Regions from separate parts of the Streptomyces sp. NPDC091376 genome, predicted to be linked through region 2. Evidence: riboswitches for the same ligand, from Rfam matches in the RefSeq annotation. Region 2 holds a riboswitch; each other region holds the start of a gene.

Region 1 (6,914 bases), on a different contig from region 2:
GCTCATCCCCAGCTGCCGTATCTGAGGGAGGCCGGGGTCGGTGTGGAGGTCGCCGCGCCCACCGCCCAGGAGCTCGTCGACGCCTGCGCCGGAGGCCGGACGGTCGTGGTCCTCGCGACCGGTGAGGGCGACCAGGCCCTGACCGACGGCCTGGCCCGCATGGCGGGCTCCGGTCGTTTCCAGATGCCCGACCTGGAGCTGCTTCCCGGTTCCTACGATCTGCCGGGCGCCCGGCTCCTCGACCTCGTCCAGGTCATGGACCGGATCCGCCGCGAGTGCCCGTGGTCCTCGCAGCAGACCCACAAGGGCCTCGCCAAGTACGGCATCGAGGAGGCGTACGAACTCGTCGAGGCCATCGAGGACGGCGACCATGACGAGCTGCGCGAGGAACTCGGCGACGTCCTGCTGCAGGTCGCCTTCCACGCCCGCATCGCCCAGGAGGACGCGGAGGAGCCGTTCTCGATCGACGACGTGGCCGGCACGATCGTCGACAAGCTCATCCACCGCCACCCGCACGTCTTCGGCGACGCCGACGCCGAGACCCCCGAGGACGTCAAGGCCCACTGGCTCCGCACGAAGGCCGTGGAGAAGCAGCGCGACTCGGTGACCGACGGCATTCCGCTCGGGCAGCCGGGCCTCGCCCTGGCCGCGAAGCTCGCCTCCCGCGTGCGCAACGCCGCCCTCGATGTCCCGCTGCCGAGCGGTGACGGCATCGGCTACGAACTGCTCACCATGGCCGTCCGGGCCGAGGCCGAGGGCCACGACCCGGAGACCGCGCTGCGCGCGGCGGCCCGCGCCTACCGGGACGCGATCCGCGCGGCGGAGACGGCGGCGACCGGCGCCTGACGAGCGGGCCCGTCAGTCCCGGGTTCCCCGCCTGCGGTCCACAGCGGTGAGGTCGATCTCGATCGGGTACGGGACGTCGACCTTGAGCCGGTTGTGATGGATGCCGGTGACGGCGTAGGTGTTCGTGGCCGGGTCGATCTCGTAGACGTACACCACAGGCAGACCGTCGCTCTTCTCCACCCGCCAGAAGTGCCGGATTCCGGCCGCCGCGTACTTGCGGGGCTTGAGCTCGCGGTCTCGCTGCACGGATTCGTCCGACACGATCTCGACGGCGAGCAGGATGTCGGCTGGGGCGTACCAGGTCTGCTCCGGTCCCGTGCGGGCGCTCCACGGAACCACCATGAGGTCGGGCTCCGGCCGGTCGCGTACGCCCAGTTTGGTGGTCATCTCGCGGACGACATAGAGGTCGTCCGGTGCCTGCTGCACCAATGCGTTCTCCAGCAGCCGCAGTGCGGCCATGTGGAAGAAGGTCTGCGGACTCGCGAAGAACAGTCCTCCGTCGATCAGCTCGGTGTGCGGAGGGAGACCCTTGATCCGGTCGAGGTCGTCCGCCGTCCACCCACCGGGGGGCGGGACCGGGAATGCGTACTGCTCCTCGCGGCCGGTCAGCGCTCTCATGCGACTGAGTCTGGCGCGTACGGTCGGCCTACCCGGGCGGAACGCCGGGAGGTCCGCCGAACAGGTGACCCGCTCCGCGCGGGATACCGTCGACCCATGCACGACCAGCCGTCCGGCGTCCCCGGCGCCCCCGAGCTCTTCACCTGGGAGTTCGCCACCGACCCGTACCCCGCCTACGCCTGGCTCCGCGAGCACGCGCCCGTGCACAGGACCCGGCTCCCCAGTGGGGTCGAGGCCTGGCTGGTGACCCGGTACGCGGACGCGCGGCAGGCGCTGGCGGACCAGCGGCTCAGCAAGAATCCCGCGCATCACGACGAGCCCGCGCACGCGAAGGGGAAGACGGGCATCCCGGGCGAGCGCAAGGCGGAGCTGATGACGCATCTGCTGAACATCGATCCGCCCGACCACACCCGGCTGCGCCGGCTCGTCTCCAAGGCGTTCACGCCACGCCGCGTGGCCGAGTTCGCGCCGCGCGTACAGGAATTGACGGACCGTCTCATCGACGGCTTCGCCGAGCGGGGCAGCGCGGACCTCATCCATGAGTTCGCGTTCCCGCTCCCCATCTACGCCATCTGCGACATGCTCGGCGTCCCCGCCGAGGACCAGGACGACTTCCGTGACTGGGCCGGGATGATGATCCGTCACGGGGGCGGTCCGCGCGGCGGGGTGGCGCGGTCGGTGAAGAAGATGCGCGGCTATCTCGCCGAGCTGATCCACCGTAAGCGGGAGGACCCCGGTGACGACCTGATTTCCGGGCTCATCCGGGCGAGCGACCACGGCGAGCACCTCACGGAGAACGAGGCCGCCGCGATGGCCTTCATCCTCCTCTTCGCCGGCTTCGAGACCACCGTCAACCTGATCGGCAACGGCACCTACGCCCTGCTGCGCGATCCGGACCAGCGCGCCCGTCTCCAGTCGTCCCTGGCCGCGGGCGACACCGGGCTGCTCGAAACCGGGGTCGAGGAGCTGCTGCGCTACGACGGGCCCGTGGAGCTCGCCACGTGGCGGTTCGCGACCGAGCCGCTCACGCTCGGCGGGCAGGACATCGGCGCCGGCGATCCGGTCCTCGTCGTGCTCGCCGCCGCCGACCGCGACCCCGAGCGCTTCCCGGACCCCGACACCCTCGACCTGGCCCGCCGGGACAACCAGCACCTCGGGTACGGGCACGGCATCCACTACTGCCTGGGCGCGCCGCTCGCGCGGCTCGAAGGGCAGACCGCGCTCGCGACCCTGCTCACCAGGTTGCCCGACTTGCGGCTTGCGGTGGATCCTTCCGATTTGCGGTGGCGTGGGGGGCTCATCATGCGTGGATTGCGCACTCTGCCCGTTGAGTTCACCGCCATCAAGAGCTGACGAGTCGTCAGGATTGTGACTTTCACGTGATCTCCGCTGCACCGACTTGTGACTGACGTTCGAGTGGGGCTACGTTCACCCCGACTCGGGGTCCTTGCCGAATCAACAGACTCGTGGGACCCGTGGGTTTTCTGTTGTCACACGGAAGGCACACCGCATGCGCTCCGGGAACGGCCGACACCGCCGACCTCGTCAGGCCCCCGCTCTCATCGTCGCGGCAGGGGTGACCGGATCGGCCATCGCCATCCCACTGCTCGGCGCAGGCGCCGCCTCCGCCGCGGACTCCGCCACCTGGGACCGCGTCGCGGACTGCGAGAGCGGCGGCGTGTGGAGCGCCGACCTCGGCAACGGTTACTACGGCGGCCTGCAGATGTCCCAGGAGACCTGGGAGGCGTACGGCGGGACGGCCTACGCGCCGCGCGCCGACCTCGCCAGCCGCGCCCAGCAGATCACGGTGGCCGAGGCGGTGCTGTCCGCCCAGGGTGACTCCGCCTGGCCGAGCTGCGGGGAGATCACCGGTCTCGTCACCGGCCTCCTGGGGGGCGGCACCGAGCCGGCCGGCGGGGACGCCTCCGCCACGCCGCAGAACGGTGGCACGAAGAGCCCCTCCTTCGGTGACGGGGCGGGCACGACGCCCGCGCCGGACACCGACGCCCCCGCCCCGTCCGGTTCCGGCGCCTCGAACGGTTCGCCGACGGCCGAGAAGCCCGCGGACGCTTCGGACGGGCCTTCCACCCCGGCCGGCTCCGGCAAGAGTGCGGACGCCTCGGGCGGCGAGGACGCAGCCGCGGACACGGGCTCCGGAAAGCATCGCGGTGGCGCCGCCGATGAGGACGAGACGGGCAATTCGGGCAATGACCGTAATTCCGGTCGTCATGCCTCACGAGATGACGCATCGGCACGAGACGGCGCCGCCGCGGGAGATGAGTACACCGTCCGTCCCGGCGACAACCTGTGGTCGATCGCCGACGTGAACGAGGTGCCCGGCGGCTGGCCCGCGCTCTACGAGGCGAACCAGGAAGTCGTCGGCTCCGACGCCGATCTCATCCTGCCTGGCCAGAGCCTCGATCTGGGCCTGGGGCAGGGGCAGTTGAAGGAGTAGTTCGGGCGCTTATGTCCGGTTCTGCGCAAGTGAGACATGAGTCTCTTCGTGTCAACTGGCGCGTCTCGTCGGCCAACTCCGGTCATCACGCCTCTCACCTGCGAAAACGGACATCCCTCCGCGTCAAATAGGTGTGGTTTCTCCCCGATGTTCGACTTTGAACATCGGGGAGAAGTGCGTTTACGGTCTGAACCGCTCGCCAATGCGGGCCCCGACGACCGCACGCCGAATCCTGCCGGCGGCCGCCGGGAACAGTCGTCGCGCAAGCGCCGAAGGCAGGAGCGGGGGACCCAAGGTAAGTGCCGGGCCCGCCCTTTGGGGCGGAACCGGCTTGGGGTGGAGCCGCGCGAACCTCGCGCGGCCGGGCAACTCACATGGCCCGAACCCGACAGCTCACCTCGCAGGCGTCGGTGAGGAGAAGTTCCATGCTGCTTTCCGGCAAGGGCAAGCACCGTCGCCCGTCCAAGGCCACTCGTATCGCCACGCTCGCCGGTGTCACCGGTGCGGCCATCGCCGCCCCGCTGATGGCCTCCGGTACGGCGTCCGCCGCCACCGCCTCCGAGTGGGACGCCGTCGCCCAGTGCGAGTCCGGCGGCAACTGGTCGATCAACACCGGCAACGGCTACTACGGCGGCCTGCAGTTCTCGGCCTCCACCTGGGCCGCGTACGGCGGCACCGCCTACGCCCAGACCGCCGCCCAGGCCTCGAAGGCCCAGCAGATCGAGATAGCCGAGAAGGTCCTCGACGGCCAGGGCAAGGGTGCCTGGCCGCACTGTGGCGTGGGCCTGTCCGACGCCGCGTACAACGGTGCCGCCCCGGCCGCCCCGAAGGCCGCCGAGCCCAAGGCCAAGGCCCCCGCCCCGAAGCGCGCCGAGGTCCCGACCACCCGCTCCGAGCGCCCCGCCGCCCCGGTCAAGAAGGGCGACGGCGAGTACACGGTCAAGGCCGGCGACACCCTCAGCAAGATCGCCGAGGCCGAGAAGGCCAAGGGCGGCTGGCAGAAGCTGTTCGAGCTGAACAAGGACATCGTCGAGGACGCGAACGTCATTCACCCCGGCCAGAAGCTCCACCTGAGCTGACGGGTCCGCACCCCCGTCCCCCCGGCTCCCCGGCCCGGCGCGCCATCCCCCGTACGCGCCGGGCCGGGGTTTCTGTCTGTTTGTTCCCCTTTTTCGTCCCACGGGGCGGGCAGCGGCAGGCCGATGCGCGTGGGGCGGTTAGGCTCTTGTCGCAAGGCCAAAGAGACCCTGCACTGACCCTGCTCCGCATGCGTCACATTCAGCGTCACATCCCAGAAGGAGATGCTCGTGCCGTCCATCGACGTCGTCGTAGCCCGGGAAATCCTGGACTCCCGAGGCAACCCCACGGTCGAGGTCGAGGTCGGCCTCGACGACGGCAGCACCGGCCGTGCTGCCGTTCCGTCCGGTGCGTCCACCGGTGCGTTCGAGGCCCTCGAGCTCCGCGACGGTGACCAGAACCGCTACATGGGCAAGGGTGTCGAGAAGGCCGTCCTCGCCGTCATCGAGCAGATCGGCCCGGAGCTCGTCGGGTACGACGCCACCGAGCAGCGCCTGATCGACCAGGCGATGTTCGACCTGGACGCCACCCCGGACAAGTCCTCCCTCGGCGCCAACGCCATCCTCGGTGTCTCCCTCGCCGTCGCGCACGCCGCGTCCGAGGCCTCCGACCTCCCGCTGTTCCGCTACCTCGGCGGCCCGAACGCGCACCTGCTGCCCGTTCCGATGATGAACATCCTGAACGGCGGCTCGCACGCCGACTCCAACGTGGACATCCAGGAGTTCATGATCGCGCCCGTCGGCGCGGAGTCCTTCTCCGAGGCCCTGCGCTGGGGCACCGAGGTCTACCACACCCTGAAGAAGGTGCTGAAGGAGAAGGGCCTGTCGACCGGCCTCGGCGACGAGGGCGGCTTCGCCCCGAACCTCGGCTCCAACCGCGAGGCCCTCGACCTCATCCTCGAGGCCATCAAGCAGGCCGGCTACGCGCCCGGCAGGGACATCGCGCTCGCGCTCGACGTCGCCGCCTCCGAGTTCTACAAGGACGGCTCCTACGAGTTCGAGGGCAAGTCCCGCTCGGCCGCGGAGATGACCGAGTACTACGAGGAGCTCGTCGCCGCCTACCCGCTGGTCTCCATCGAGGACCCGCTGTTCGAGGACGACTGGGCCGGCTGGAAGGTCATCACCGACAAGCTCGGCTCCAAGGTGCAGCTGGTCGGCGACGACCTGTTCGTCACCAACCCGGAGCGCCTCGCCCGCGGCATCGAGGACGGCGCCGCCAACGCGCTCCTGGTCAAGGTCAACCAGATCGGTTCGCTGACCGAGACCCTGGACGCCGTCGAGCTGGCCCAGCGCAGCGGCTTCAAGTGCATGATGTCCCACCGCTCCGGCGAGACCGAGGACGTCACCATCGCCGACCTGGCCGTCGCCACCAACTGCGGCCAGATCAAGACCGGCGCCCCGGCCCGCTCCGAGCGCGTCGCCAAGTACAACCAGCTGCTGCGCATCGAGGAGATCCTCGACGACGCGGCGGAGTACGCCGGCCGCAGCGCGTTCCCGCGTTTCAAGGGCTGAGCCCGCAGACCGGTAGATACGTACGTCCCCGCACGCGGTCCCGTACCGTGTGCGGGGACGTACGCACGTAATGGGGAGGCGCACACATGGCCCGGGACCGGTTCTCCACCGCGACCAGGCTGCGGCTGCTCGGCGAGCAGACCGCCGCCCGCGTCTACCGCTCGCAGACCCGTCGCCAGGCCCGGCGCTCGCGGCTCACCGGCCGGGCGGCCTTCCTCGCGCTCGTCCTCTGCTCGATGATCGTCGCGCTCGCGTATCCGATGCGGCAGTACGTGTCGCAGCAGAACGAGATCGCCGAGCAGGAGCGGCTCGCGGCCGCGGCCCGCGAGCGTGTGGAACGGCTGCGTGACGAGAGGGCCCGTCTCCGGGACGACGCGTACGTCATGCGGCTGGCCCGCGAGCACCTG
Region 2 (6,914 bases):
GAGTGGTGAGACAGACGACCGTCTCCTCGCTCTCCAGCGACAGGAACTCGGAGACCTGCGCCCCGCCCGACAGACTCGGCGCGTGGGCACTCTCCGGAAGCTGCGGAAGGTCGATCACCGCCAGCCGCAGCAGCCGGCCGGCCGAGGTGACCACACCCACGTCGCCACGCGCCGTCGCCGGCACGGCGGACACGATCACGTCGTGCTTGGCGCGCCTGTCGCCGTCGTCCGGCAGCGGCTCACCGGTGACCGTACGGGCCAGCAGCCCCGTGGAGGACAACAGCACCCGGCACGGGTCGTCGGCCACCTGCAGGGACGCGGCGGGCGCCGGGGTGCCCGCCGACTCCAGCAGGACCGTGCGCCGCTCGGTGCCGAACTTCTTGGCCACCGCCGCCAGTTCGGCGGAGACGAGCTTGCGCAGCTCCGTGTCGGACTCCAGGATCCGGGTCAGCTCCGCGATCTCGGCGGTCAGCCGGTCCCGCTCGCTCTCCAGCTCGATCCGGTCGAACTTGGTGAGCCGGCGCAGCGGGGTGTCCAGGATGTACTGCGTCTGGACCTCGCTGAGCGAGAAGTGCGCGATGAGGCGCTCCTTGGCCTGCGCCGAGTTGTCGCTGGAGCGGATGAGGCGGATGACCTCGTCGATGTCGAGCAGCGCGACGAGCAGGCCCTCGACCAGATGCAGCCGGTCGCGCTTCTTCCCGCGCCGGAACTCGCTGCGGCGCCGCACGACCTCGAATCGGTGGTCGAGATAGACCTCCAGCAGCTCCTTGAGGCCCAGCGTCAGGGGCTGGCCGTCGACCAGCGCCACGTTGTTGATGCCGAAGGACTCCTCCATCGGCGTCAGCTTGTAGAGCTGCTCAAGCACGGCCTCGGGGATGAAGCCGTTCTTGATCTCGATGACCAGGCGCAGACCGTGCGCACGGTCGGTGAGGTCCTTGACGTCGGCGATGCCCTGGAGCTTCTTCTGGCCGACCAGGTCCTTGATCTTCGCGATCACCTTCTCCGGGCCGACGGTGAAGGGCAGTTCGGTGACGACGAGGCCCTTGCGGCGGGCCGTCACGTCCTCCACCGTCACCGTCGCGCGGATCTTGAACGTGCCGCGGCCCGTCTCGTAGGCGTCCTTGATCCCGGCCAGACCGACGATCCGGCCGCCGGTCGGCAGATCGGGACCGGGAACGAAGCGCATCAGCGTCTCGAGATCGGCACCCGGGTGCTTGATCAGATGGCGGGCGGCGGCGACGACCTCGCCCAGATTGTGCGGCGGCATGTTGGTCGCCATGCCGACGGCGATCCCCGAGGCGCCGTTGACGAGCAGATTCGGGAAGGCCGCGGGCAGCGCGACGGGCTCCCGCTCCTGACCGTCGTAGTTCGGCGAGAAATCGACCGTGTCCTCGTCGATGGACTCGGTCATCAGGCTCGTCGCGTCGGCCATCCGGCACTCGGTGTAACGCATCGCGGCCGGAGGGTCGTCATTGCCGAGCGAACCGAAGTTGCCATGGCCGTCGACCAGCGGCAGCCGCATGGAGAAGGGCTGGGCCATGCGCACCAGCGCGTCGTAGATCGACGCGTCGCCGTGCGGGTGGAGCTTGCCCATGACCTCGCCGACGACCCGGGCGCACTTCACATAGCCGCGGTCGGGGCGCAGCCCCATCTCGTTCATCTGATACACGATCCGGCGGTGCACCGGCTTCATGCCGTCCCGGGCGTCCGGCAGGGCCCGGGAGTAGATCACCGAGTACGCGTACTCGAGGAAGGAGCCCTGCATTTCGTCCACGACGTCGATGTCGAGGATCTTCTCCTCGAAGTCGTCGGGCGGCGGCGTCTTCGTGCTGCGGCGGGCCATCGCTGCTGCGGCTCCTTCACCAACATGAACCATGAACGGGATCTGACGCCGACCATTGTGGACCGTCCCACTGACAGGACCGACCGCGACCCGGAACAGCGGGGTGGAACCGCCGGGAACCTCGCCGGGTCCCCGCACGCTTTGCATACAGTGGCAGGACATCCTGCAACGCGATCGAAGGGACCACATGCCCATGGGTCACACGGCCACAGCCCAGGCCGGCTCCGGCGGCCTGACAGCGACCGAGCACCGGCTGGCCAACGGCCTCCGTGTGGTGCTGTCCGAGGACCACCTGACCCCGGTCGCCGCGGTCTGCCTCTGGTACGACGTCGGCTCACGCCACGAGGTCAAGGGCCGTACCGGCCTGGCTCACCTTTTCGAGCACCTCATGTTCCAGGGCTCCGCGCAGGTACCGGGCAACGGCCATTTCGAGCTGGTGCAGGGCGCGGGCGGCTCGCTCAACGGCACCACCAGTTTCGAGCGCACGAACTACTTCGAGACCATGCCCGCGCACCAGCTGGAGCTCGCGCTCTGGCTGGAGGCCGACCGCATGGGCTCGCTGCTGACCGCGCTGGACGACGAGTCCATGGAGAACCAGCGGGACGTCGTCAAGAACGAGCGCCGCCAGCGCTACGACAACGTTCCCTACGGCACGGCCTTCGAGAAGCTGACCGCCCTCGCCTACCCGGAGGGCCATCCCTACCACCACACCCCGATCGGCTCGATGTCCGATCTGGACGCGGCGACCCTTCAGGACGCGCGGAACTTCTTCCGCACGTACTACGCGCCGAACAACGCGGTGCTGTCGGTCGTCGGCGACATCGACCCGCAGCAGACCCTCGCCTGGATCGAGAAGTACTTCGGGTCCATCCCCACGCACGACGGCAAGCAGCCCCCGCGCGACGGGTCCCTGCCCGACGTGATCGGGGAGCAGCTGCGCGAGGTCGTGGAGGAGGAGGTCCCGGCCCGCGCGCTGATGGCCGCCTACCGGCTGCCCCACGACGGCAGCCGCGAATGCGACGCGGCCGACCTGGCGCTGACCGTCCTCGGCGGCGGCGAGTCGTCCCGGCTGCACAACCGTCTGGTGCGTCACGACCGTACGGCCGTCGCCGCGGGCTTCGGACTGCTGCGCCTGGCCGGCGCGCCCTCGCTCGGCTGGCTGGACGTGAAGACGTCCGCCGGCGTCGAGGTGCCGGACATCGAGGCCGCCGTCGACGACGAGCTGGCCCGGTTCGCCGCCGAGGGCCCCACGGCCGAGGAGATGGAGCGCGCGCAGGCCCAGCTGGAGCGCGAATGGCTGGACCGGCTCGGCACGGTCGCGGGCCGCGCCGACGAACTGTGCCGGTACGCCGTGCTGTTCGGCGACCCCCAGCTGGCGCTCAGCGCCGTCCGGCGGGTGCTCGACATCACCGCCGAGGAGGTGCAGGCCGTCGCCCAGGCCCGGCTGCGCCCGGACAACAGGGCGGTGCTGGTCTATGAGCCCGTCGCGGCCGAGGACGCCGAGGACAACGACGACGCAGAGGGGGCGGACCAGTGACCGACGCTGCCGTGACCATGGACTTCCATCCGCAGCCGCAGGCCGGCGAGGCCAAGCCGTGGGCCTTCCCCGCCCCCGAGCGTGGAACGCTCGACAACGGGCTGACCGTGCTGCGCTGCCACCGCCCCGGCCAGCAGGTCGTGGCCGTCGAGATCTTCCTCGACGCCCCGCTGGACGCCGAGCCCGAGGGCCTGGACGGCGTCGCCACGATCATGGCGCGGGCGCTGTCCGAGGGCACCGACAAGCACACGGCGGAGGAGTTCGCGGCCGAGCTGGAGCGCTGCGGCGCCACGCTCGACGCGCACGCCGACCACCCGGGCGTCCGCATCTCCCTGGAGGTGCCGGTCTCCCGGCTCACGAAGGCCCTCGGGCTGCTCGCCGAGGCGCTGCGGGCCCCGCTGTTCGCCGACAGCGAGGTCGAGCGGCTCGTACGGAACCGGCTGGACGAGATTCCGCACGAGACGGCCAATCCGGCCCGCCGCGCGGCCAAGGAGCTCTCCAGGCAGCTGTTTCCCGCCTCCTCCCGGATGTCCCGGCCCCGCCAGGGCTCGGAGGAGACCGTGGAGCGCATCGACTCCGGCGCCGTACGGGCCTTCTACGAGGCGCACGTCCGGCCCGCCACGGCCACCACCGTGATCGTCGGCGACCTCGCGGGTGTCGATGTGGACGCCGTGCTGGCCGACACGCTCGGCGGCTGGACCGGTGACACGGCCGAGAGCCGTCCGATGCCGCCGATCACCGCCGACGACAGGGGCCGGGTCGTCATCGTCGACCGCCCCGGCGCGGTCCAGACGCAGCTGCTGATCGGCCGGATCGGCCCCGACCGGCACGACCGGGTCTGGGCGGCCCAGGTCCTCGGCACGTACTGCCTCGGCGGCACGCTCACCTCCCGCCTGGACCGCGTCCTGCGCGAGGAGAAGGGCTACACGTACGGTGTGCGGGCCTTCGGGCAGGTGCTGCGCTCCGCCGCGCCCTCGTCCCCGGGCGGGGCCACCGGTGCGTCGATGCTCGCGATCAGCGGCTCGGTCGACACCCCGAACACCGGCCCCGCGCTCGACGACCTCTGGAAGGTGCTGCGCACCCTCGCCGCGGAGGGGCTGACCGACGCGGAGCGCGATGTGGCCGTGCAGAACCTGGTGGGTGTGGCCCCGCTGAAGTACGAGACGGCGGCGTCCGTGGCGGGCACGCTGGCCGACCAGGTCGAGCAGCACCTCCCGGACGACTTCCAGGCCCAGATGTACGCGCGGCTGGCCGAGACCGGCACGGTCGAGGCGACCGCCGCGGCCGTCAACGCCTTCCCGGTGGACCGGCTCGTCACCGTCCTCGTCGGGGACGCCGCCCTGATCGAGGAGCCCGTCCGGGCCCTCGGCATCGGTGAAGTGACCGTTGTCACTGGCTGATTGACCGTTCCGGACGCCGACCGGACGTCCACCGGAGCCCCGTCCGGCGTCCGGCCGGTCGCCCGGCAGGACATCCCCCGGACCCCGGGCGGACCGCAGAAGGCCCCGTTGGCCCCGCCAACGGGGCCTTCCCGTATGTCCGTTTTATTGGGGAGGCGATGTGTCTGCCCTGTGGCGTGCACTACAAATGCCGGTGTCTGTTTGGTGATTGCGCGAAGATCGGCTTAGCGTCTTCTGCGCTGTCCGCCAGTCGTACGCGCCGCACCCGCGGCATCGGACAGCCATCGCCGAGTCCCCGTCGGGCGTGAGCCTGGGGAGCCGGGGACCCACATGTCCCCCTGGGGTGAATCGGACGCCTTCGCACCCGTGCGGAGGGGCCCGTAGGAGACCTTCCTGCTCCGAACCCGTCAGCTAACCCGGTAGGCGAGAAGGAAGGAAAGGATCAGCCACTACATGGCGTTCACCCGTGCCACCGGGAAGCATCGTGGTCCGAGCCGCCTGTCGCGCAGGAGCGCGGGCGTCGCGTCCGTCGCCGCCATCGCGACCACCGGCGTCATCGGCACCCTCGCCTCCCCGGCGCTCGCCGCCGAGGCGGACATCCGCCCCGCGGAGGACACCGGCCTGACCCAGGCCATCGTCGCCAGTGACTCGCTCGCCGACCAGATCGGCGCCCAGGCCGACGCCCAGCAGCAGGAGGCCGCCCTGGCCGCCGAGCAGGCGCGGGCCGAGGCCGAGGCCAAGCGCAAGGCGGAGGTCCGCGTCAAGGAGGCCCGTGAGGCCCGTGAGCGCGCCGCCCGCGAGGCCGAGCGCAAGCGCCTGCTGACCTACACGCTCCCGGTCGCCGGCTCCTACGTCAGCACCAGCTACCACGCCGGCGGCGGACAGTGGTCCTCCGGCAGCCACACCGGGATCGACTTCCACGCCGCCTCCGGCACCAAGGTCGTCGCCGTCGGCATGGGCACGGTCGTCGAGGCCGGCTGGGGCGGCGCGTACGGCAACAACGTCGTCATCCGGATGCACGACGGCACGTACACCCAGTACGGTCACCTCTCCTCGATCGGCGTCTCGGTCGGGCAGAGCGTCACCCCGGGTCAGCAGATCGGCCGCTCCGGGTCGACCGGCAACTCGTCCGGCCCGCACCTTCACTTCGAGGCGAGGACCGGCGCCGACTACGGCTCGGACATCGACCCGATCGCCTATCTGCGTGCGCACGGCGTCGCGGTCTGACCCTCCCGCTTCCGTCAAGGCCCCGGTTCGGTTCCTCCCGAGCCGGGGTCTTCGGCGTATTCCGGCCAAAAGATATCCGCGGATTCCTCGGGGCCTTCGGAAAATCGCGCCACCTGGAATAGAGTCGCCGAACAGGCGTCGCTCGACTGGGTTTCGCGGCGATTAAAGCGGAGGTTCGGTATGCGCATTCCTGCCCGCTCGGTGTGCACGGCGATCCGCGACGACATCGTCTCCGGCGCCTTCGAGCGCGGCAGCCGGCTCACCGAGGAGCAGTTGGCGCGCCGCTACGGCGTCTCGCGCGTCCCGGTCCGCGAGGCACTGCGCACCCTGGAGTCGGAGGGCTTCGTCGTCACTCGCCGGCACGCCGGCGCGTGTGTCGCCGAGCCCACCGAGCAGGAGGCCGCCGATCTGCTGGAGATCAGGCTGCTGCTGGAGCCGCTCGGCGCCGCGCGGGCCGCCCAGCGGCGCTCGGAGGCCCATCTCAAGGTGCTGCGCGGCCTGGTCAGACTCGGCCAGGACCGGGCGCGGCGGGGGCAGGGCGACGATCTGCGCTCGCTCGGCGCATGGTTCCACGAGACACTCGCGCAGGCCTGCGGAAGCCCGGGGCTCACCGCCCTGCTCACGCAGCTCCGGCACAAGATCGCCTGGATGTACGCGGTCGAGCCGCCCGCCCGGCCGGTGGAGGCCTGGGCCGAGCACGGCGCGATCGTCGACGCGGTGGCGCGCGGCGACGCGGAGCGGGCGCGGGCCCTCACCGCCCTGCACGCCGAACGGACGACCGGTGCGCACCGGCTGCGGATTCCCGCCGGTGTGAGGTCCTCGCAACATTCCGTAAACACGGCGGGCGGCCGCCTTTAACAACGACGCCGTATACGAAGAGCGAGAGGAATTCCAGGGGCCGGTTTCG
Region 3 (6,914 bases), on a different contig from region 2:
GGGCAGGTGTCGGGGGTCCAGGGCGAGGTGTACGTGTGGCTGCCTCCGCAGTACGACGAGCCGGCGTACCGGAACACCAAGTTCCCCGTCGTCGAGCTGCTGCCCGGGTACCCGGGCTCCGCCAAGGCATGGTTCGGCACCCTCAAGGTGCACGAGCAGCTGCGGCCGATGATGGAGAGCGGCGAGGTCGCGCCGTTCATCCTGGTCGCCCCGCGCACGACGCTGCTGGGGCGCGTCGACACGGGCTGCGCCAACATCCCGGGCCGCGTCAACGCGGACAGCTGGCTCAGCGTCGACGTCCGCAAGATGGTGACGGACACCTTCCGCGCCACCCAGCGTCCCGAGGGCTGGGCCGTCGCCGGCTACTCGGCGGGCGGCCACTGCGCGGCGAAGCTCGCCGTCGCCCACCCCGACCGCTACCGCGCAGGGGTGAGCATGTCCGGCTACAACGACCCGGCCGCGGAGAAGGCCTCCCTCGCCGCCCTGGACGAGGAACTCCGGCGCGCCAACGACCCGCTCCACCTCCTGCGGTCCGCCCCGACCCCTCCGCGCACGTCCCTGCTCGTCTCCGGCGCCCGCGGCGACGGGTTCGAGTCCGGCCTCGCCCTGCGTGCCGCCGCCCAGCCCCCGACACTCGTCGACGTCGTCGAGATCGGTGGCGCCCACGACACCGGCGAGTGGAAGCGCCAGGTCCCCGACATCTTCTTCTGGCTGACCCGCCAGCTCGCCTACGAGCGCGGTACGACCCCGTCGGCATCGGCGGGGCACTGACGCGGGCGGCTGCGGAGACGGGGGCTGCGGAGGAGGCGGGTGAGGCAATGAGCAGGCGAGCCAAGGAGCAGGCGGGCGCATGAGCGGGCGGGCGCATGAGTGGGTGAGTCAAGGAGCGGGTGGGGCTGCGGCGCCTGGGCGGACCGGTCCCGGGCCGGATCGGGGCCGGTCGGGGCCGGTCGGTCGCAGTCGTCAGTTCAGGGTGAAGTCCGCCTTCTCCGCGACCCGGTGGTAGCCGATGCCCGCGTAGATGCGCTCGACGGCGGCGTCACCCGGCTCCAGCCAGACCGTGCCGATGCCGCGGCCGAACGCCGTGGCGGTGAGGAAGGCGGAGACCGCGGCGCCGATGCCGCGGCGACGGAAGGCGGCTGCCACGCCCAGACCGGCGAGCTCGCTGAGACCATCGGTCGGGACGGAGCAGCCGCCCGCGCCGACGGGGGTGCGGTCGTCCGCCGTGGCGAGGGCAGTGACACCGCCGCCCCCGGACGCCTCCTTCAGCCAGCGGACCGAGCCCGCAGGGGGTTCGCCCGTCCCGCCGTACGCGAGGTGCTGGACCCCGGCCGCGGCCGCGTACTCGTCATCCGTGGACGGTTCGGTGACGGTGATACCGGCGGCCGGCTCCGGCGCCCGGAGGCCGTCGGGCGTACAGGCCAGCAGCGGGGCGCGGTTGCTGACCGTGAACCCGGCCGCCAGCAGCGCCTCTTCGGCCCCCGGCGCGGTGGACGGCAGGAACTCCAGCCGCGGCAGCCTGCCGAGCTCCCGGAACAGCGCCACGAGCGCCTTGATGTCCGCCGCCGACGGAGCCGCGTCCGGGTCGGGAATGGCGTAATTGGCGGGCGGGATGTCCCAGTCCGGGTTGTACCGCACCGTGAACGGGCCGATCCGCCGGTGGTGCGGCGAGCTCCGTGCCCGTGTGCGCGTGGAGTTCTGGATGGCCCGGTCCATGTGCTGATCGGTCGTGTCCATGGGGCCGGGATGCTACGCGACCCGGGTCGCCCCCGCATACGGCATCTGGTCGATCGGCGCGATGCGCACCGGTGCACCCGCCCGCGGGGCGTGGATCATCCGGCCGCCGCCGATGTAGAGGCCCACATGGGAGACGCCGGAGTAGAAGAAGACCAGGTCCCCGGGGGCGAGTTGGGACCGGGGCACCCTTCGGCCCGCGTTGATCTGGGTGTACGTGGTGCGGGGGAGGGAGACGCCCGCGGAGCGCCACGCGGCCTGCGTCAGACCCGAGCAGTCGAACGCGGACGGCCCGGTCGCGCCCCATACGTACGGCTTCCCCAGCGCCCCGTACGCGTAGGCGACGGCCTGTGCGGCCCGGGCGTTGGGGGCGGCGGCCGGGGCCGGCGTACCGGGGGCGGTGCGGGCGGTGTCGCGGTCCGCGCGGCCCGGCGGCGTACCGTCCTGGGCCGTGTACGCGGCGCGCTGATCGGCGGTGAGCCGTGCCAGCAGCGCCTCGGCCGCGGCGAGCTTCTTCCGTATCGTCGAACGGTGGCGGGCCAGTTCGGCCCGCCGCTCCTCCAGTTCGGCCAGCCGCTGGCCCGCCTCCCTGCGCACCTGGGAGATCTCCCGCATCTGCCGTTGTACGCCGGCGATCGCCGCGGCCTGCCGTTCCCCGACGCGCTCGGTCAGCTCAGCGCCCGCCAGATACCGCACGGGGTCGGAGGCGAGCGCGAGCTGCACGGCAGGATCGAGGCCGCGCGACCGGTACTGCGCGGTGGCGAAGGAACCGAGGGCGTTGCGCGAGGCGTTGAGGCGCTGGGTGCGCCGCGCCGCCTCGTCGCGGAGCGCGTTGGCCGCCGTCCGCGCCGCGTCGGCCTTCTCCTTGGCCCCGTTGTACTTCTCGGTCGCGGCCTCCGCCTCCTCGTAGAGCCGGTCCGCCTTGGCCTTCACCTCGTCCGGGGTGAGCAGGGGCTCGGCGTGCCCGGAGCCCTCGAAGGCGGTGGCGGCCGTCGCGCCGGCGAGCGCGAGGGTGGCGGAGAAGCGGGCGGCTGAGCCGGGAAGCGTGCGCTGCCTCGGTTTGCGGTGCGCTGCCACGAGGGCCAGTCCTTCCGTCGGAGTCCGCCGGTGCGGGTACCGGCGGCGGACCGCACAGGGGGAGCGGTCCACCGCCGGGTCTTTCGGCGGGGGCGACCGACTGCCGCCCGGGTACGGGACGGTGGATGGGAGCCGGTCACCTGGTGGAGGACGCTAGACCGCCGGGTTACGGCGAAGTGGCGCCATGACCGTTATTGGCGCCAGAAGGACCGCCGGGGTTCGCTTTGGGACCGTACGGCTAGGCTCCGGTGCCATGGACGTACTCATCAATGTCTTCGTCGCCCTGCACATCATCGGTATCGCGTCGCTGCTCGGCGGCTTTCTGACCCAGATGAAGGCCATGGGCGAGGGGACGGCGCGCTTCACTCCCGCGATGCTGCACGGCGCGCTGACCATGCTGGTGACGGGCGTGGCGCTGGTGGGACTCAACCAGGCGGACGACCAGCCGGTGAACAACCTCAAGATCGGTATCAAGCTGGCCGTGCTCGTCGTCATCCTCGCGCTCGTCTACGTGAAGCGGGACGAGGAGAAGGTGGACAAGGGCATGTTCGCGGCAGTGGGCGGTCTGACACTGGCGAACATCTTCATCGCGACGCTGTGGACGTGAGCGCGAGGCCGTGAACATGAGGCCGTGAACATGAGGCCGAGGTCGTGGACATGAGCCTGTGACATGAGGCCGAGTACGTGAGGCTGAGTACGTGAGGTTGCGGCCGTGATGCGGCGAGGGGTCCGGGGACTGCCCCGGACCCCTCGCCGCGTCTGTGTCTCCCGGCTACGCGGGGCGGACGCTCCCGTAGATCGGCATGTAGTAGATCGACTCCTCGCGGACGTTCGCTCCCGGCTTCGGGGCGTGGATCATCTTGCCGTCGCCGATGTAGATGCCGACGTGGCTGATGTCGTCGTAGAAGAAGACCAGGTCCCCGGGGAGCAGGTCCGCCGTCGCCACGCTCTGTCCGGCCTTCACCTGGTCCCAGGTGGTGCGGGGCAGGTCGACGCCCGCGGCCTTCCAGGCGGCCTGGGTGAGCCCGGAGCAGTCGAAGGAGCTCGGGCCGGTCGCGCCCCAGACGTACGGCTTGCCGATCTGGGCGCGGGCGAAGGACAGGACCTTCTCGGCCTTGGCGGCGTACGTGCCGCCGGCGGTGCCGGTGCCGGACCCCGTGTCCGTACCCGTACCCGTACCCGTGCCGGAGCCCGCCTGCTCCTGCTGTTCGCGCTCCTGGCGCTGCCGCTCGGCCTCGGCCTCCGCTTCCGCCTTGGCCCTCGCCTCGGCCTTGCGGCGGGCCTCCTCCTCGCGCTTGCGCTCCAGCTCCGCGAGCCGCGCCTTCTCCTCGGCGGTCAGCTGCGACAGCAGTTCACGCGCCTCGGCGAGCTTCGTCTGGACGGTCTGCTTGCTGGTGCGCAGCGACTGCTGCGAGGCCGTCAGCGACTCCAGGCTCTTGGTGGCCTGCGCCCGTTGCTTCGCCGCCGCGGCCTGTTCGGCCTCGAACTCGGTGATGGTGCTGCGCTGCTGCTCGGTCAGCCGGTCCATGAGCTGTGACTGCTCGAAGTAGGCCTGCGGGCTGTCGGCGAAGAGCAGCGCGGCGGTCGGGGTGACCGCGCCGGTGCGGTACTGCGCGGCCGCGTAGCTGCCGAGGGCGCGGCGGGACTCGTTGAGGGAGTCCGTGCGCTTGGCGACGTCGTCGAGGACACGGTCCACCGTGCGGCGCTGCTTCTCAGTGGCTTCCTTGGCCCTGTTGTACTCCTGGGTCGCGGAACCCGCCTGCCGGTAGAGGTCGTCGACCTTCTTCTGGACCTCGTCGATGCTGGGCCGCGGGTCGGCTGTCGCGCTCTGTGCCGAGAGGAGCGAGACGCTCGCTATGGCGGCCGTCGTCAACCCGACGGCGGGGGAGTTGGTGCGGGTACGGCTGCGCGGCTTGCGGTGCGACGCCAAGGCCGGCATCTCCTTCCGTGGACCGCCTACCGGGTTAGCTGTCGGGTTCGGACGGAACGGAAGGCTGTCCTACGGGCCGTGGGAAACGCGGCCCGATTCACCCCAGTTGTGCACAAATGGTGGGTCCCCGGTTCCGAACTCCCGCGAGGGAATGACGGATTCGGCGTGGCGACCCGGTTGGCGTGGTTCGCCGATGGGGGTACGGGCTGCCTGGGCGAGCACGCTAGCCAAAGTGTGGTGCTGCTGTGAAGGCGGATGTTCGATATGCCCGATACATTTTCGTGACCTTAGCGCTGTGTGCTCCGATGTGACCGTGTGTGTTCGTGGCGAGTGTGGTGAAGGCGGCGGCGGGCTGTCAGTGGAGCGGCCTAGACTCGTAAAGCGATGAGCAGCCTCTTTGACGACAGCTTCCTGGCGGACCTCCAGCGCACCTCGGCCTCGGAGGGCCCCCCGCCCCCCGAGCACGACGAGCACGCGCCCCACGAGGAGGTCCCGCACGACCTCTTCGAGGGCACGTTCGACGTGCCTCCGTCCGGGGGCGCGTACTACAGAGACGGCGCCCCGCGCCCCGTCGTGGACCCGGCCGCGCTGCTCGAAGGGCTGAACGAGCAGCAGCGCGCCGCCGTCGTGCACACGGGCTCGCCGCTGCTCATCGTGGCCGGCGCGGGCTCCGGCAAGACCCGAGTGCTGACCCACCGGATCGCCCATCTGCTGGCGACCCGCAATGTCCACCCCGGCCAGATCCTGGCGATCACGTTCACGAACAAGGCCGCGGGCGAGATGAAGGAGCGCGTCGAGCATCTCGTCGGCCCGCGCGCCAACGCCATGTGGGTCTCCACCTTCCACAGCGCTTGCGTGCGCATCCTGCGCCGCGAGAGCAAGAAGCTCGGCTTCACCTCGTCGTTCTCGATCTACGACGCCGCCGACTCCAAGCGGCTCATGGCCCTGGTCTGCCGTGATCTCGACCTGGACCCGAAGAAGTTTCCGCCGAAGTCCTTCAACGCCAAGGTCTCGAACCTGAAGAACGAGCTGATCGACGAGGAGACCTTCGCCGACCAGGCAGCCGACGGGTTTGAGAAGTCGCTCGCGGAGGCCTACCGGATGTACCAGTCGCGGCTGCGCGAGGCCAACGCGCTGGACTTCGACGACATCATCATGACCACGGTCCATCTGCTCCAGGCGTTCCCGGACGTCGCCGAGCACTACCGGCGTCGCTTCCGCCACGTCCTGGTCGACGAGTACCAGGACACCAACCACGCCCAGTACACGCTGGTGCGCGAGCTGGTGGGGGAGGGGTATGAGGACCTGGCCCCGGCCGAGCTGTGCGTCGTCGGCGACGCCGACCAGTCGATCTACGCATTCCGTGGTGCCACGATCCGCAACATCCTCCAGTTCGAGGAGGACTACCCGGACGCGACCACGATCCTGCTCGAGCAGAACTACCGCTCGACCCAGACCATCCTCTCCGCCGCCAACGCCGTCATCGAGCGCAACGAGAGCCGTCGCCCCAAGAACCTGTGGACGAATGCCGGTGCCGGAGCGCAGATCGCCGGCTATGTCGCGGACACCGAGCACGACGAGGCGCAGTTCGTCGCCGACGAGATCGACCGGCTGACGGACGCGGGCGAGGCCAAGGCAGGCGATGTCGCCGTCTTCTACCGGACGAACGCCCAGTCCCGTGTCTTCGAAGAGATCTTCATCCGCGTCGGCCTGCCCTACAAGGTCGTCGGCGGTGTGCGCTTCTACGAGCGCAAGGAGGTCCGGGACGTCCTGGCGTATCTGCGGGTCCTCGCCAACCCCGAGGACAACGTCCCGCTGCGCCGCATCCTCAACGTCCCGAAGCGCGGCATCGGCGATCGCGCGGAGGCGATGATCGACGCGCTGGCGCTGAGGGAGAAGATCACGTTCCCGCAGGCGCTGCGCCGCGTGGACGAGGCGTACGGCATGGCGGCCCGTTCGGCCAACGCCGTGAAGCGCTTCAACACGCTGATGGAGGAGCTGCGCACGATCGTCGAATCGGGTGCGGGCCCCGCCGTCGTGCTGGAAGCCGTGCTGGAGCGGACCGGTTATCTGGCCGAGCTGCAGGCGTCGACCGACCCGCAGGACGAGACGCGCATCGAGAACCTGCAGGAGCTCGCGGCGGTGGCCCTCGAGTTCGAGCAGGAGCGCGGGA
Region 4 (6,914 bases), on a different contig from region 2:
CTGTATCTGTACCCCCTCTATGTGCGACCGTTGACAGGGCTCGGACGCCTCGACGGCACGGGTACGGATCCGGGGACCGGCACCGACCTCGACACCGTCTGGGACGAGCAGCGGCTGCGTCTGTACCGGTTCGGCCGTGAGCACCTGCTGGCGAACGGGTACGAGCAGGTGTCGATGCGCATGTTCCGCCGCACCGGCGGCCCGGACGCGGCACTCGGCGGCCCGGACGACCACGCCTGCCAGACCGACGGCATGATCGGCCTCGGCTGCGGGGCCCGTTCGTACACCTCGGGGCTGCACTACTCCTTCGACTACGCCGTCGACATGCGCCGGATACGCACGATCATCGACGACTACACGGCCACGGAGGACTTCACCCGTGCCGAGGTCGGCCGGCGGATCGACACCGACGAGGCGCGCCGCCGCCATCTGCTCCAGTCGCTGTTGCAGGCCCGGGGGATGGAGGTGGCCGAGTACCGGACACGGTTCGGCACCGCGCCGGCGGACGACTTCCCGGCCGAGCTGGCCGCCTTCGCCGATCGCGGCTGGCTGGAGGAGAACGGCGGACTGCTGCGGCTCACTGCGGAGGGGCTGGCGTACTCCGACGCCCTGGGCCCCGCGTTGTTCTCCCCCGCCGTACGGGCCGCGATGGCCGCGTACGAGGCGAAGTGAGGCGCACATGGACCTGACCGTGCTGTACCGGGGGCCGCTGGCCTCCTGCGACTACGACTGCCCCTACTGCCCGTTCGCCAAGCGCCGTGACAGCCGGGAGCAGCTGCGGGCCGACCGTGACGCGCTGGAGCGGTTCGCGGGCTGGGCGGCGGCGCGGCAGGCGGAGGACCGGCTGTCGGTGCTCTTCACGCCCTGGGGCGAGGGCCTGGTGCGCTCCTGGTACCGGCGCACGCTGGCCGAGCTGTCCCGGCTGCCGCACATCCGCCGCGTCGCCGTCCAGACGAACCTGAGCTGCCGTACGGACTGGCTGGCGGAAGCCGATCCGGAGACCCTGGCGCTGTGGTGCACGTACCACCCGGGTCAGACGCCCTACGACCGCTTCCTCGGCAAGTGCCGTGAACTGTCGGCGCGCGGCATCAGGTTCAGTGTCGGGATCGTCGGCTTCGAGGAGCATCTTGAGGCCGCCCGCCGGCTGCGGGCCGATCTCCCGGGGCACGTCTATCTGTGGGTCAACGCGGCGGAGGGGCGTGACTACACGGACGAGGAGGCCGCCCGCTGGACGGCGCTCGACCCGCTCTTCCCGTACAGCCGCCATCCGCACCGCTCGGCCGGTCTGCCGTGCCGTACGGGCGAGTCGGTGATCTCGGTCGACGGTGACGGGACGGTGCGGCGCTGCCACTTCGTCCCGGCCGAGCTGGGCAATCTCTACGACGGCTCGTACCGGGCGGCGCTGCGGCCGCGCGCCTGCCCGCTCGCGGTGTGCGACTGTCACATCGGCTATGTCCATCTGGAGTCGCTGCCGCTATACGACGTGTTCGCGGGCGGGGTCCTGGAGAGGATCCCCGCCTCCGTGTAAGAGACGTGCCCGGAGAGATGGAACTCAGAGCGGAAGCAGGTCCGGGCGCTTGGGCTCCACATGGTCACCGGACGATTCGCCCCGCAGCCGACGGCCGATCCATGGCACGAGGTACTCGCGCGCCCACTGGATGTCGTCGCGGCGGACTTCGAGCGTGCCGCGCGGCGGCAGCGGCGGCCACGGCTGGTCCGGGTCTGCGGGCACGTCCAGGCCGAGCACCTGGGCGGCGCGCAGTGCCACACGCGTGTGGCCCTCGGCCGAGAGGTGCAGCCGGTCGTCGTCCCAGGCACGTCTGTCCTGGACGGACTTGAGCGACCAGAGGTCGAGGACGGGGCAGTCGTAGCGGTCGGCGATGGCGCGGACGTGCGCGGTGTACGTGGCGATCTTGCCGCGCAGATGGCGCAGGACGGGCACGTCGCGGGTGTCGAACCCCGTCGTCACCATGACGGTGCCGACGGAGGCGGCGAGTTCGGCGACCGCCCGTTCGAAGCGCTCCGCGACGTCGTCCGGGTCGCTGCCCGGCCGGATGATGTCGTTGCCGCCCGCGCAGAACGTCACCAGATCGGGGGCGAGTTCCTTCGCTCGCGGGACCTGTTCCTCGACGATCTGGTCCAGGAGCCTGCCGCGTACGGCGAGATTGGCGTAGCGGAAGGTGTGTTCCGGCACGCGGTCGTCCAGCAGGACCGCGAGGCGGTCCGCCCATCCGACGAACTGTCCGCCGGGTCCCGCGTCTCCGACCCCCTCGGTGAAACTGTCACCGATCGCCGCGTACGACCCGAATGAGCCCTTTGTTCTTGATCGCGAATCGTCTGCCACGTCGAGTCATCTTTCCTGGTGAGAAGTGACCTACGCCACCGTAGGGAGGGGTTGACGGGGCGTGATATAGACCACCAGGTCAGTTTTCGGCAAAGCGGGAATAGGCGGGGACCCGTAAAGACGCGGGCGTCCGCCGGCCCCTGCGCGGGGCCGGCGGACGGAGTTGCGCGGCGTCGGGTTCGGGACGCCGCGTCAGGTTCGGGACGCGCGTCAGATCGAGACACCGTGCTGGCGCAGGTAGGCCAGCGGGTCGATGTCCGAGCCGTAGCTCGGGCTCGTGCGGATCTCGAAGTGAAGGTGCGGACCGGAGGAGTTGCCGGTGGAGCCGGACAGCCCGATCTGCTGGCCGCCGGTGACACCGTCACCGGACGCGACGGACAGCTGGGAGAGATGGGCGTACTGCGAGTACGTTCCGTCGCCGTGCTTGATGACGACCTCGTTGCCGTACGCACCGCTCCAGCCGGCCGAGACGACGGTGCCCGGGCCGACCGACTTCACGGACGTACCCGTGGAGGCGACGAAGTCGACACCGGTGTGGTAGCCGCTGGACCACATGGAACCGGCGGTCTTGTACGCGGTGCCGATGCCACTGGTGACCGGGGCGAAGAAGCCCGAGGGCGCGGGGGCCTGGGCAGCGGCCGGAGCGGCCGCGGCACCGGCGGCGCGGTCGGCGGTGCGGGAGGCACGCTCGACGGAAGCGGCCGGCTTCTCGGCCTTCACGACCTTCTCCGCCTTCACGGCCTTCTCGGCCTTGGCGGCGGCCTTGTCGGCAGGCGCCTTCTTGGCGGGGGCCGCGGCCTTCCGCTCGGGCTTCGGCTGGACCTTCGCCTCACCCTGGGCCTTCGCCTTGCCGCCGAGGACGAGCTTCAGACCCGGGTGGATCAGCGAGGGGTCCGTACCGACGGCGGCGCGATTGTCGGCGTACAGCTTCTTCCAGCCGCCGCTGACGTTGTGCTCATCGGCGATCTTGGAGAGGTAGTCACCGGCCACGACCGTGTACGGCTTCGGCGCCTTGGGAGCCTGCGGCGCCTGCGGGGTGACGGCCTTGTGAGCGACCGAGGCGACCTGCTCGGGAATCGCGACGGGCGCGGACTTCTCGGCGGCGTGCGCACCGGCGGCGCCCATGAGCGGGAGCGCGATGGCGGCCCCGCCCGTTCCCGCGGCGACGAATCCGCGCGTGAACGGGCTGGTCCTCGGACGACGATGCTTACCCTTACCGGGCATGGCCAATTCCTCTCCGCCGCCTGCGAGGTGAGCTGTCGGGTTCGGGCTGGAGCTGCCCGGCCGCGCGACTCGCGCGACTTCACCCCAAGCCGTCCGGGGCTCCGGACGGCGTACTACCTGGGTCCCCCGCTCCTGCCACACGTGGGTGGGTGCGATATTCCGGACGGCGGCAGGATTGGGCGTTCCGACCGGATTGCGGTGACCGTAAGCGAGCCGGGTCGAAGTGAACAAGCCGTCTATTCCCCCCGGGAATCCCCCTACCGGATATCAGCGCACATTTCCCGGTCACGCTGCGTGGATTACGGATCTTCGATTCCCCCGGGAACAAGGGAGTTCGACCGCGGTGCACCACCACAGAACGTCACGGATATGATCCCGCTCACGGACGGATCCCCATCCCCTATTCAACCGGGGCGCGTTATACAAAAACACCCAATCCGGACACATCGCCCATTAGCGACAGAATGCAGCCAATGGCGCGCCCGGCCACGAAAAGGTGGCCCCTTTCCGTATGTGGAACCAATTCCGAACAACAGGTGAATTCGGCAATTCGACCGACGCTCCCCGGAACTCGCCACGGCACAGGCCGAGTTGTCCTCGAACCCGGTCGAGGACCTCCGCCCGGCGTCCCGTCAGGCCCGCTGTCCCGTCAGACCCGGCGCCCCCGTCAGACCCGGCGGGGCAGGCGGAGGACCATCGCGTCGAGGTCACCGCTGAGGCCGGTGGAGAAGCCGTGATGGAGGAGGACGGCGCCACGGTGGAGGCTGCCGGTGTCCAGGCACACGTACTCCGCCGGCCAGGCACCGTACTCTGCCGACGGGTCGAGTCCGCGCAGCGGGAGCCGCGGCGGACGCTCGCCGTGGCACTGGGCCTGCAGCCAGGCCAGTACGACGGCCTCGTCCCCGCGCGGATACGGCACCGCGCTCAGCCCGCCCTCCGGCGGCCGCAGCCGGTACAGCTCGCCGTGCTGGACGACCGGTCTGATCTTCTTGTAGAGCTCCACCCAGTCACGCGCCTCGGTCAGCGCGTCCTCGCTCCATGCGGTGAGGTCGCCGCCGATGCCGAGCACCCCGGCCATGGCGCTCACGAACCGGAAGCGCGCGGGCCGGACGAACCGGGGGCCGCCCTCGACGGGATACTCCTCGTGCCCGTCGAGCGGCGACTCGAGGGCCAGGAGGGAGGAAGCGGGTCCGCCGCGAGCGCCTCGGCGTCGGCCGGGCCGATCCGCGGTCCCCAGTGCAGATGCAGCAGCTCGTCCCGGTCGGTGAGGAGCAGCGCATAGCTGCTCGTCATCCCGGACAGAACCCAGATGCGACCGTCACCAACCGCCTCGATCACCCAGACCCCTCAAATTCGCACACGTCCGCACATCATCGGGCGCAATTCATCAGCGGGGCAACGGCCTTGCGGCCATGGGCCGAGATACTTGCCTGAGGAATCGATGTCGTAGGGTCAGCAGCGCGCCCCTTTGTCGGCGAGCAGCGCCGACCGCAGACACGGAGGAGCCCCCGTGACGCAGCAGCTGCCCCAGACCCCGCCGACCGAGCCCGAGCTGTCCGGGGTTCGCAACTTCCGGGACGTGGGCGGACTGCCGACCGTCGACGGGCACCGGACGCGCTACGGACGGCTCTTCCGCAGCGGCCATCTCGCGCACGCGACCGGCAGCGACGCCGCCTTCCTCGGCTCGCTCGGGCTCCACACGATCTTCGACTTCCGCAATGCGGCGGACCACAAGCTGGAGGGCCCGGACGTCGAGCTGCCCGGTGTGCGCAACGTGAACATCCCGCTGTCCGACCCGGCAGACGGCGCGGAGTTCTGGCGGATGGTCCGCGACGGTGATCTCGACCAGCTGAAGACGATCCTCGCCGACGGCAAGGCCGCCGGCCGGATGACCGCCTCCTACCGCACGATCATCAAGGAGCGCACCGCCGAGCACAGCCGGGTGCTGCACGCGCTGGCGCAGGACAGCGTGCCGGCGCTGATGCACTGTGCGGCGGGCAAGGACCGGGCGGGCCTGTCGATCGCGATCTCACTGCTGGCCGTGGGTGTCGAGCGGGAGGCGATCGAGGCCGACTACCTCAAGTCGAACGACCCGCACCGGCGCTACAAGGTGCGCCGCAGCGACACCTCACCGGCCGGGATGTCGCCGGAGGTGATGGAGCTGCTCAGCCCGCTGTTCGACGCCCGGGCCGAGTATCTGGCGGCGGCGTTCGCGACCATGGACGAGGTCTGGGGCGGCACGGAGCGCTACCTCTCCGAGGGACTGAAGCTCGCGCCCGAGACGCGTGAGCGGCTGCGTGAGCGGCTGCTCGACGGCTCGGTCTGAGCCTCGCCCGGTGACGGGCCGGGTCACTCGCCGCCCACGGTGAACAGCAGATAGAGGAAGGCCGCGAACAGGTGGCCCGCCACCAGGTAGGCGAAGAGGCGGACGACCAGTCCGACCGGGAACTTCGTCTCCTGGTTCGATGAGGTCTTCTTGGACATGACGCGTCTCCTCTAGGCGTGCGGGTGGGCATGCGGGTCGGGGCTCTGCAGCAGCGTGTGGACGAAGAGCAGCTCGGCGCCCTCATGGGTGACGGCGGCGATGCGGTGCGGGGTGAGCGAGTCGAAGTGGGCGCTGTCCCCCGGCTCCAGCTCGTGGACGGTGTCGCCGAGGCCGACCCGCAGCCGCCCTTCGAGCACGTGGAGCCACTCCTCGCCCGGATGGACCCGCACCAGATCGCCCTGGGCGCCGTACGGGACGTGCACCCGCAGGGCCTGCATGGCCCGCCCGCGGCCCCCGGCCTGCCGGTACGTCCAGCCGTCGGCCTCCGCCGGTCCCATCCGGCCGCCGCGGATGATCGCGTCACGCTCCGGCGCCTGCTCGCCGAGAAGCTCCGAGACCGTCGTACCGTAGGTACGGGCGAGAGTGAGGAGCATGGGCAGCGACGGCTGCCGGTTGCCCGTCTCCAGCCGGGAGAGATGGGCGGGCGAGAGGCCCGCCCGCTGGGCGGCAGCCTCCAGTGTGAGACCGCGACGGCGGCGCAGCGCGCGCAGCCGGGGTGCGACGTCCGGCAGGTCGTCCGCCGCCTCGCCGGCGGACGGGCCGGGAGACTGTCCTGAGGGATGGCTCATGACCCCATTGGGCCAGGAGTTTTCCTCCGAGGCAAACTTATTGCCCCGGAGGCAAAAGCGCGCGGGCTGTACGAGGCCCGCGCGCCCGGAGGATCAGCGGTCGGCCACGGCCTGCTTGACCAGGGTCTTGCCGAAGTCCCACATCAGCCCGCCGCCGCCGTGCGCGTCGTCCATCACGGCGGTGAAGGCCTCCACGAAACGGTCGACCTCCTGCTCACCGATGATCAGCGGC

The links. A riboswitch is a leader RNA that binds a small molecule or an ion and turns the genes downstream of it on or off. The one in region 2 is predicted to bind cyclic di-AMP.
Region 1: another riboswitch for cyclic di-AMP. It lies ahead of ACIQMR_RS20865 (transglycosylase family protein); the one in region 2 lies ahead of ACIQMR_RS28315 (M23 family metallopeptidase).
Region 3: another riboswitch for cyclic di-AMP. It lies ahead of ACIQMR_RS35630 (NlpC/P60 family protein); the one in region 2 lies ahead of ACIQMR_RS28315 (M23 family metallopeptidase).
Region 4: another riboswitch for cyclic di-AMP. It lies ahead of ACIQMR_RS11155 (peptidoglycan DD-metalloendopeptidase family protein); the one in region 2 lies ahead of ACIQMR_RS28315 (M23 family metallopeptidase).

The regions. Positions count from the first base shown of each region.
Region 1 covers NZ_JBIVUF010000009.1:110,681-117,594, reverse strand. Annotated here, with positions in the region: gene ACIQMR_RS20885 (nucleoside triphosphate pyrophosphohydrolase) at 1-846, shown strand, start outside; gene ACIQMR_RS20880 (Uma2 family endonuclease) at 859-1,464, opposite strand; gene ACIQMR_RS20875 (cytochrome P450) at 1,561-2,817, shown strand; gene ACIQMR_RS20870 (transglycosylase family protein) at 2,975-3,919, shown strand; cyclic di-AMP (ydaO/yuaA leader) riboswitch at 4,177-4,341, shown strand; gene ACIQMR_RS20865 (transglycosylase family protein) at 4,345-4,998, shown strand; gene eno (phosphopyruvate hydratase) at 5,221-6,507, shown strand; gene ACIQMR_RS20855 (septum formation initiator family protein) at 6,594-6,914, shown strand, end outside.
Region 2 covers NZ_JBIVUF010000015.1:104,832-111,745, reverse strand. Annotated here, with positions in the region: gene ACIQMR_RS28330 (DNA topoisomerase (ATP-hydrolyzing) subunit A) at 1-1,843, opposite strand, end outside; gene ACIQMR_RS28325 (M16 family metallopeptidase) at 2,037-3,380, shown strand; gene ACIQMR_RS28320 (M16 family metallopeptidase) at 3,398-4,780, shown strand; cyclic di-AMP (ydaO/yuaA leader) riboswitch at 5,056-5,221, shown strand; gene ACIQMR_RS28315 (M23 family metallopeptidase) at 5,234-6,007, shown strand; gene ACIQMR_RS28310 (GntR family transcriptional regulator) at 6,188-6,865, shown strand.
Region 3 covers NZ_JBIVUF010000029.1:18,085-24,998, forward strand. Annotated here, with positions in the region: gene ACIQMR_RS35610 (alpha/beta hydrolase) at 1-771, shown strand, start outside; gene ACIQMR_RS35615 (GNAT family N-acetyltransferase) at 964-1,737, opposite strand; gene ACIQMR_RS35620 (NlpC/P60 family protein) at 1,750-2,811, opposite strand; gene ACIQMR_RS35625 (hypothetical protein) at 3,065-3,418, shown strand; gene ACIQMR_RS35630 (NlpC/P60 family protein) at 3,584-4,750, opposite strand; cyclic di-AMP (ydaO/yuaA leader) riboswitch at 4,749-4,917, opposite strand; gene pcrA (DNA helicase PcrA) at 5,126-6,914, shown strand, end outside.
Region 4 covers NZ_JBIVUF010000004.1:236,111-243,024, reverse strand. Annotated here, with positions in the region: gene ACIQMR_RS11170 (STM4012 family radical SAM protein) at 1-672, shown strand, start outside; gene ACIQMR_RS11165 (STM4011 family radical SAM protein) at 680-1,528, shown strand; gene ACIQMR_RS11160 (SGNH/GDSL hydrolase family protein) at 1,553-2,344, opposite strand; gene ACIQMR_RS11155 (peptidoglycan DD-metalloendopeptidase family protein) at 2,555-3,568, opposite strand; cyclic di-AMP (ydaO/yuaA leader) riboswitch at 3,573-3,726, opposite strand; partial or broken gene ACIQMR_RS11150 (GH36 C-terminal domain-containing protein) at 4,236-4,679, opposite strand; gene ACIQMR_RS11145 (hypothetical protein) at 4,652-4,861, opposite strand; gene ACIQMR_RS11140 (tyrosine-protein phosphatase) at 5,079-5,894, shown strand; gene ACIQMR_RS11135 (DUF6126 family protein) at 5,918-6,052, opposite strand; gene ACIQMR_RS11130 (helix-turn-helix domain-containing protein) at 6,065-6,682, opposite strand; gene ACIQMR_RS11125 (aspartate aminotransferase family protein) at 6,776-6,914, opposite strand, start outside.